One region of the Paenibacillus nuruki genome, then DNA from elsewhere that is predicted to be linked to it. Evidence: riboswitches for the same ligand, from Rfam matches in the RefSeq annotation. Region 1 holds a riboswitch; each other region holds the start of a gene.
What was found. Region 1 has a riboswitch for S-adenosylmethionine ahead of metA (homoserine O-acetyltransferase MetA). Riboswitches for the same ligand answer to the same signal wherever they lie in the genome.
Positions count from the first base shown of each region.

Region 1 (3,184 bases):
CTGTGGTCCCAATACACGCTTGAGCCATAGAATTTCTCCACGTAGACCAATAATTTCATTCAAATGCGACTTTTTGGTATGCATCAATATATTTTCTTCCAACAGTTCGATTTGATCTTCGATCCGATCACCAACTGCGAAGTAATTATCAACCACAAGATCGACTAATAAATACATGAATTTATCGGCGCGACTCACTTCTTCTTCCCACAGAATCGGTTTGAGTACACGTAACTCATTAATTTTCTGCTTGGTGACTGTAATAATATAATGCCGTCCTAGAAAAATATTCAAGGCGCGCAAAAAAATCTCTTCGTTATCAAAACGAATACTGTTCACAACAATAAAGTAATGACTTTCATAAATCTCGATCTTCGGGCGTTGTTCTTCTTCACTTAGACAATCTTCTACAGCCAGATCATGGAGCATAAAGAGCGGTTGTAGTTCAATCAAATCTTCTAAATCTGCATCGATCCAATAAAATCCTTCTTCAGGTGCGATCAGTGTGTCGGTAATATTTTCTACTGGAGTGAATGCTCCAGCATTGACGTGCCGAACTTTCATTGTGTTCTACCCCTTTATTATGAAATGAGCAGGGAAAGAAGCGGCAACCGCACACTTATTTACAAAGCTTCGCTATAATTTATGAAAAACGGAGAAGATTTTTCAATAATGGCGCGTTACTCAAGTGCCCTATGGTTGTCGTTTGTTTCCTGCAATTTGTCCATCCGTCCTGCTGCCAACTGGGCCTCGGGTCGCCTTCCATTTTGAAATTCACCTCTTTGTTATCTATATATTTATGAAAACTATGAAAAAACGTCAAATACTTGTTAAGTATACCGTGGTCATGGAAGCCTTTCAAGCTTAAATAAGAATCCTGCTTGGAAATCAACCAATACAGTTACCAACAACCTATTTATCGGTTCAAAACAAGACATTTTTGACAGCACTTGACGACAGACGGTAGAATAGTATAAATTATGGTATAAGAAAAGTATTGAATTAATGTAATTACAAATTGAATAAGCAAATCTTATCAAGAGCAGGTGGAGGGACTAGCCCGATGAAACCCGGCAACCGGCGGTATGACCGCACGGTGCTAATTCTTGCAGAGATATAAGTTTGAGAGCATTATTTTAGACTTAATATCTGCTGACAGATGAGAGAGGCGTCTATTATATACGCGACGATATCGCAAATGACCTTTCTCAAGTATCAGGAGAAAGGTCATTTTTGTATATACGCATAATGAAGCTTTCTCCTGAATGATAAGAAATACACACATCCAAGGAGTGAATGAAGATGCCAATTAAGATTCCGGATAGCTTACCCGCCAAAGAAGTATTAACAGGTGAAAATATTTTCGTCATGGACGACAGTCAAGCTTTTCAACAGGATATTCGTCCATTACGGATTGCTATTTTAAATCTAATGCCTACGAAAGAAACAACCGAAACCCAATTATTGCGTTTGCTAGGAAATAGTCCGCTTCAAATTGATATTTATTTGTTACATGCGCAATCGCATACATCGAAGAATACATCTACTGAATATTTGAACTTATTTTATAAAACGTTTGAAGAAGTTAAACATCTTCGCTTTGATGGTCTGGTCGTGACGGGTGCTCCTGTAGAAACGATGGATTTTGAAGATGTGAATTATTGGGAAGAGATTCAAGATATTTTTGATTGGAGTAAAAAGAACGTCACTTCAACCATGCATATCTGTTGGGCTTCACAAGCAGGTCTTTATCATCATTTCGGCGTACCCAAAGTAGATTTGGAAGAAAAATGTTTTGGTGTATTTCCACACACTTTAAATAAAGAAAATGTAAAATTACTACGAGGATTTGATGAGTTATACTTTGCGCCTCATTCTCGTCATACCGAAGTACGTCATGAAGATATTGCCAAGATTCCTGAATTAGAAATCTTATCAGAATCAGAAGAAGCTGGCGTATATCTAGCAGCAACCAAAGACGGCAGTCAAATTTTTGTAACAGGGCATTCGGAATATGATCCATTGTCACTGAAATGGGAATATGAACGTGATATCGCAAAAGGAATGGATGTCGCACCACCAAAAAATTATTTTCCAAATAATGATCCATCGCGTACACCACCATCCACATGGCGTGCGCATGCGAACTTATTATTTTCCAACTGGCTCAATTATTATGTATACCAAGAAACACCTTATGATTTGGAAAGTGCTAAAGCTGAAGCTGGTAATTACTGTATCTAAATTTGTGATAAACCCAATCGATTGTTATTCCAGAGGAGGAATTATAGTATGACGGATCATCATTCAAGCGAACGAACTCTTAACATTGAAAGCAGATTGGCACAGATCGGTTCTATCAATGAACCGACAACCGGAGCGATTAATTTTCCTATTTATCAATCGACCGCATTCCGTCATCCCGCTCTTGGTAAAAGTACAGGCTTTGATTATATTCGTACAACCAATCCAACTCGCGCTGTACTTGAACAAGCCGCAGCAGCATTAGAATCAGCAGATGCAGGATTTGCCTGTAGTTCCGGTATGGCTGCTTTGCAAACGATCTTTGCGCTGTTCGGTCAGGGAGATCATCTGGTCGTATCGCTTGATCTGTATGGCGGCACATATCGTCTTTTGGAACGTATTTTATCCAAATTTGGAGTGACTGCTTCTTATGTAGATACCAATGATCTAGAAGCATTAGAAAAAATAGTTCAACCCAATACCAAAGCTGTATTTATCGAGACGCCAACCAATCCTTTAATGATGGTAACTGATATTCAAGCTGTTGCTACATGGGCGAAAAGTCATCAATTGCTGACGATCGTTGATAACACGCTGTTGACTCCTTTTTTCCAGCGTCCGATTGAACTGGGAGCAGATATTGTCATTCATAGCGCTACCAAATATCTAGGTGGACATAATGATGTGTTAGCAGGATTGATTATGACCAAAGGGGAAGAGTTATCTGCTGAAATGGCTTTTCTACACAACTCAATCGGAGCTGTGTTGTCCCCAACCGATTCGTATCAATTAATGCGTGGAATGAAAACATTAGCATTGCGGATGGAGCGTCATGAATACAATGCAACAGCAATGGCTAAACATTTAGTAGATCATCCACAAATTGCTGAAGTGTTTTATCCAGCATTACCAGATCATCCGGGCTATGATGTCCAGAACC
Region 1 is NZ_OY725677.1:2,790,608-2,793,791, reverse strand. Features, by position in the region: gene corA (magnesium/cobalt transporter CorA) at 1-564, opposite strand, end outside; SAM riboswitch class I at 1,031-1,166, shown strand; gene metA (homoserine O-acetyltransferase MetA) at 1,303-2,244, shown strand; gene RCP16_RS12445 (aminotransferase class I/II-fold pyridoxal phosphate-dependent enzyme) at 2,293-3,184, shown strand, end outside.

Region 2 (3,184 bases), 2.5 Mb from region 1:
TCAAAATGATAAACGGAACCGAGCGCAAAATATTAACGATAAATGCAATCACCGCATAGAAATAACGTACCCATGCTACCGTAGAACGTCCTGTAATAAATAGTAATATACCTAGAGGCAATCCTAAAATTAAAGTAAATAACCCGGAAGCACCTACCATTTTGAGTGTATCTAGCGTTGCTGTACCGAATTCATTCCAATCGATTTGTGAAAAATCCAATTCACCCATCAGTTGATCACCTCCACATCCAGACCTTCAGCAGTCAATCCATCGAGTGTACGCTTAATGTCTCCTTCTGTTCCTTCAAAGCGAACAATCAGTTGTCCATAAGGTACATTTTTTAATGTTGAAATCGTTCCTTGCAAAATAGCAAAATCGACACCTGTGTGACGTACCGTTTGCGAAAGAATCGATTGATACGTTTTGTCACCTAAAAACGAAACTTTAACAGTTAAAGAATTGGGAACATTCGGCGCTGTCCAAGACGTGTTCAATAGTTCAGCATTATTGGATTCATTTAAAATAAAATCACGTGTCACTTCATGCTGTGGCTTCAAAAAAACGTCAGTAACAGGACCCTGTTCTACAATTCCACCACGATGAATAACAGCTACTTTATCGCAAATGCTCTGAATCACATGCATTTCATGTGTAATCAAAATGATTGTTAAATTAAACCGCTCATTGATATCAACTAATAATTTGAGAATCGAATTGGTGGTCTGAGGATCAAGTGCCGAGGTAGCTTCATCACAAAGTAATACATCAGGGTCACTTGCTAGTGAACGGGCAATCCCTACACGTTGTTTCTGTCCGCCAGATAATTGCGCAGGATATTTACTTGCATGATTCTCAAGTCCAACCAGAGCTAATAATTCTTTCACTTTTTCTTTAATTTTACGTTCTGGTGTTTTGACCAAGCGTAAAGGAAAAGCGATATTCTCATACACCGTTGCTGAAGATAATAGATTGAAATGCTGAAAAATCATTCCTATTTTACGTCGTCTCACTTGCAACCGTGCTTTGTTAAGCTTGGTCATATCAACGCCATCGATCCATACTTCACCGGAAGTTGGACGTTCAAGTAAGTTGATACATCGGATTAACGTACTTTTACCTGCACCCGAATGTCCAATCACACCGAAAATCTCACCTTTTTCGATCTTCAAATCGATACCGCTTAACGCAGGACTTAGATTTTTACCTTTGCCATACGTTTTAGTTATATTTTTTAACTCAATCACAGATGGGTGCTCCTTCCTTCTATCTCTTCATTCCTCAAGCGATATTACATTAATCATATATAAACCATCGAATAAGTCGGATATATTTTCATTATAATATATGTCGGTATTCGCTTCTCTCTTCTTTATACAAAAAAAGAACCCTTTCGCAGAAAAGGGTTCTCTATTATTAGAGATACTTCCTTCTCATCTGCCAAAATCACATTGCATTGACTGCACATGCCATTTTGAAGGAATTAGCACCATGACATTTTGGAAAATAGATTGCTACATTCACTGCAATCTATTTTCTAAAATCGGTTGCCGGGTTTCATCGGGCCAGTCCCTCCACCACTCTCGATAAGAAAATATGAAAAATTCGAATGAAAATGAAAATCTTTTCTCAGTATATTGAACTTCACACGCTTTGTCAAAGCAAAAATAAACATTTCCTAAGGAAATTAGAAATCTTTTATTATTTAATAAAGTCGTTATACACAATCAGTATTGATTTTAAAGTATCCAGAAGCATATTAATAGTGTTGCTTTTATAGATTCTGTCCTATTTTGCTACGTGTACCACGACTTAATTGCCATACTCGTACACTCATATAACATAACACACCGAACAAAATCTGAATCAATAGCGTATGCAACATACTGGAGAAGAAATACCATTCAGGTACTTTCATCGTTACAATATTCAACATTCCGCTTAGAATCTGCATAATGATAAAGACGATAGCTGTTACACCTAGCTTACGAATACCCGGATTATACGGATGACGACGGTAAGCATAGTGTGCTAGAACCGCAATTACGATTAACAGACTATATGCTGCTACACGATGGAAAAAGGCTACAGCTACCCCGCCGGATAATTCCGGTAAGATTGAACCGTTACACAGTAGTACTCCTGAACAACCACCTCTAGAATTGGTATGAGTTACAAAAGCACCTGTATACACTACCATATACGTATAGATCGTAGCAAACCACGTCAGATTACGCATCCCTTTACTCACCGGTGGTTCATCAGGAATCGGTAAATCTCCTTTTTGCTGATCCATCCGTCTTGCTCCAAGTGCCATCATCGACGAACTTGCAAAAGCAATCATCGCAAATCCAAAGTGGAGCGCCATAATAGGAGCAGATTGTGAGAATACAACAGCCAATGCGCCCATTACTGCTTGAACTAACACAAATAGTAATGTTAATGATGCATATACTTTAAGCTCACGATGCTTATTAAAAAAGATAAATCCGATAAAAGAAAATAATGCTGTTAAGCCCGCTAAAGCACTAATTGCCCGATGCGAATACTCGATAAGTGAAGAAATCGTATACGCTGGTACAAATTTGCCATGACATAGCGGCCATTCTGTTCCGCAACCGAGCCCTGAACCTGATTTCGTTACTACAAGTCCCCCCATTGTTGCTAAAAACATAACAACACAGGTGATAAAGCTCAACCATTTTAGATGTGTAGTTGTTATTCTGAACTTTCTTGCCATTTAGAGAATCACCCGCTATTTTATAATAGTGACATTGTTTATAGTCACTATCTATTATAACGAATCACCAGTAATTACTACCGCATCCTTTGTGACAAAAAATGATCAATATCTACACAATACTATGTAACTAACTTTTATAGATATAATGTGTTCTATCTAAGATAGAATTATAGACTATTCATGTTATTTTACTTGATGAGATGCTTGGAAGTATTTCCACTATATCCTTCTTGAGCAATATGCCCATCTTTAAAAATAGCATAAGAATATGTGGTGTTAGGTTCATCTTTAAAAACTACATTAGCACCATAAGGCGCATTGGATGATGTAAATGAATATGTACCTTCAACTTTTTCAATGTTGTATCCTTTATCATAAACTAAATAAGCTTCAATTTTTTGTCCTGCTTCTTTTTTTGTAAAAGGATTGCCATGTAAACCTAA
Region 2 is NZ_OY725677.1:198,320-201,503, reverse strand. Features, by position in the region: gene RCP16_RS01060 (methionine ABC transporter permease) at 1-229, opposite strand, end outside; gene RCP16_RS01055 (methionine ABC transporter ATP-binding protein) at 229-1,245, opposite strand; SAM riboswitch class I at 1,429-1,591, opposite strand; gene RCP16_RS01050 (COX15/CtaA family protein) at 1,773-2,738, opposite strand; gene RCP16_RS01045 (DUF3139 domain-containing protein) at 2,930-3,184, opposite strand, start outside.
Region 2: another riboswitch for S-adenosylmethionine. It lies ahead of RCP16_RS01055 (methionine ABC transporter ATP-binding protein); the one in region 1 lies ahead of metA (homoserine O-acetyltransferase MetA).

Region 3 (3,184 bases), 2.1 Mb from region 1:
TAATCCTAAATACGATTCTCCTGCTTCGTCGATCAATACAATTCCTTGACGTTGACTGGTCGAAGTAATCGCTGTGATATGAATATCAGGTACTCTAGATAATGCCACCTTCGTCAACCCGGCAATCTGTTCCCACAATACTTCAGGTACAAAGTGACGTGCATCTGGATACTGTTCATCATTGTGATAGACAATATCAGCACGTTCGATCGATAATACGTTCCCATGGATATCAACAACGGCTACACGGGCATTACCTGTACCAATATCAAAGACTAGATAAGCTTGTTGTGTCATTGTTCATATCCTCCAAGATTGCTTTATTGTAGAGCACTTTCACATCGGTCTGCTGATGTTCGAACCAATCAATTAACGCGGTATTCATAATCTCTACATGATGATCTTCTACTTCATAAGTAGCACCTGCTAGATGCGGAATGGCTAATACATTCGGCAATGAAATCAATTCATAATCTTTGGGAAGTGGTGGTTCTTGATCAAATACATCAATAATCGCTCCACGAATCTGATTCTGTTGTAACCGTTCAACCAGTGCATCATGATCTACCACAATCGAACGAGCCGTATTTACAAAAATAGCGTCGCTTTTCATCGATTGTAATAATGTTTTATCGATCAATCCTTTGGTATCTTCAGTGACCGGTAAATGAATTGATATGATATCGCTGGTTGAAAACAACTCCTCTAACGATACTTTCTGATCACGTGGATCCGGGCTTGTCACATAAGGATCGTAATAACGAATATCACAAGGAAAGCTACGTAGAATACCTGCGGTACGCTGAGCTACAGCTCCAAAACCGACCATACCTACGGTTTTCCCTGCTAGTTCATTACCTTTGAATTTGAGATAAGCGGTTAAACTGCCGCTTTGCCATTGTTTGTCTTCCAACCATTGGCTGGATGGAATAATACGACGTAGAAAAGTAATCAGACTGCCTACAACCATTTCTGCTACAGCCTGTGCATTACGGGCAGGCGTATAAAAGACTGGAATACAGTGTTTGGTGGCAACAGGAACATCTACATTGGAAGGTGTTCCCCGGCAGACACCGATAAATTGTAGATTGGGCACCGATTGAATAACTTTTTCAGTCACCAGATCAAGTTCTGCAATCAGTCCATCTGCTTGTGTTTCTTGTAATAAAGAAATTAATTCGTCTTCTTGATAGGCTTGTCCATGATCTTTCCAACAACGATAGATGACTTCTCCAAAAGTATCCGCGAGTTGCTGACGACCTTGTTCGTTATAAGGGGCAGTAATTAATATTTTCATTATTGAATCTCCTTTGGTACACTTAGGTGCAGTGTTATTTAAGTGAAGCTTTAAAGTAAGAAAGTATGAACTTATAGCATGTTCTCCTTTTGATCCAAATGGAAGGATCATATGAGATATAGATATGATGAGTAAAAGGATAAAATATAAAAAACCTCTTTCCCAAATCAAGGAAAGAGGTTATCTAAATATTCACTATACTGTTGTATATTTACAAACAGCTAATGCAATAATTCATCCTGCTTTCCTATCTCCCAAGCGATTCAAGCTTGCTGGAATTGGCACGTTTTTGCCGAGGTTTCGTAGGGCCAGTCCCTCCACCTCTCTGGATAGAAAATCTAATGTATGCAGTTGTCGAAAAAACTTGCAAATCAGGATCAGACACGATAAGGTATAAAACATCTAATTTTGTCGAATTCGAAATAATTTTCTTAATTCTAATTAAACCTAGTAAAAAAGTCAACATTAAATCTAAAATTTGATTTATGATAAACACAACATGTACACATCGTATGTATAATTTAAATTGTTTGATGTATTTTGAAAGGAGCTTGGTATATGTCTACTTATATTGATCAACAAGATGGGGTATTTCCTTCTGTCTGCTCACTCGATTGTCCCGATCAATGCGGACTGCTTGTTCATAAAGAAAAGGGTAAAATCGTCAAAATTGCAGGCGACCCTAATCATCCTGTTACTAAAGGCAATATCTGCAATAAAGTTCGCAATATGGCTGAACGTATCTATGATACGAAGCGTCTGACGACTCCGCTTAAACGTGTTGGTGCTAAAGGAGAAGGATCATTTGAGCCTATTTCGTGGGAGGAAGCTATCTCTATCATTACATCGAATTGGAAACAAATGATTGCTACATCCGGTCCTGAAAGTATTCTTCCTTACAGTTTCTACGGAAATATGGGCAATCTGTCAGCAGAAGGTATGGATCGTCGCTTTTTCCATCATATGGGTGCCAGTCTACTAGAACGTACGATTTGTACAGCTGCCGGTTCAGCAGGATATAAATATACAATGGGTGGCAGTATCGGTACCGATCCTGAAGATACTGTAGATACACAGCTTTTTATTTTCTGGGGAATCAATGCAGTAAGTACTAATATGCATCAAGTCACTTTAGCTCAACAAGCTCGCAAAAAAGGCGCTAAAGTGATTGTTATCGATGTTCACAAAAATCAAACCGGTCGATCAGCGGATTGGTTTATCCCTATTTTGCCGGGGACGGATAGTGCACTTGCTCTAGGCATGATGCATATTTTATTTGCCGAACATAAAGTAGACCAAGCTTTTATGGAGCAATATACTGTAGGGCATGAACAACTTCGTGAGCATGTGAAACAATACGATCCAGCCACAGTATCTGCGATTACAGGCGTACCTGTCGATGATCTGTATCGTTTAACACGTATGTATGGAGATGCCAGCCCTTCTCTAATTCGCATCGGAAATGGATTACAACATCATGATAATGGTGGTATGAATGTACGTACCATTACGTGTCTGCCTGCGATTACAGGGCAATGGTTAGTACGTGGCGGTGGTGCAATCAAATCCAATACATTCCAGCTTAGCTTTAACGAAGAAGCATTACAGCGTCCAGACTTGCTCATCAATCGCAATACACGCTCTTTCAATATGAACCAATTGGGTCGTGTATTATTAGAAGAATCTGAACCTGTACAGTCTCTGTATGTGTATAATTCGAATCCTGCTGTTGTCACTCCTGAATCTAGTAAAGTGCGTCAAGGATTAGCGCGTGAAGATTTATTTACAGTGGTTCATGATCTCTTTTTAACCGAAACCGCTAAGTATGCAGATATCGTTTTACCAGCTACATCTGCTTTTGAAAATACAGATTTCTATGCGTCTTAC
Region 3 is NZ_OY725677.1:722,118-725,301, reverse strand. Features, by position in the region: gene RCP16_RS03300 (FGGY-family carbohydrate kinase) at 1-297, opposite strand, end outside; gene RCP16_RS03295 (2-hydroxyacid dehydrogenase) at 269-1,297, opposite strand; SAM riboswitch class I at 1,542-1,633, opposite strand; gene RCP16_RS03290 (molybdopterin oxidoreductase family protein) at 1,856-3,184, shown strand, end outside.
Region 3: another riboswitch for S-adenosylmethionine. It lies ahead of RCP16_RS03295 (2-hydroxyacid dehydrogenase); the one in region 1 lies ahead of metA (homoserine O-acetyltransferase MetA).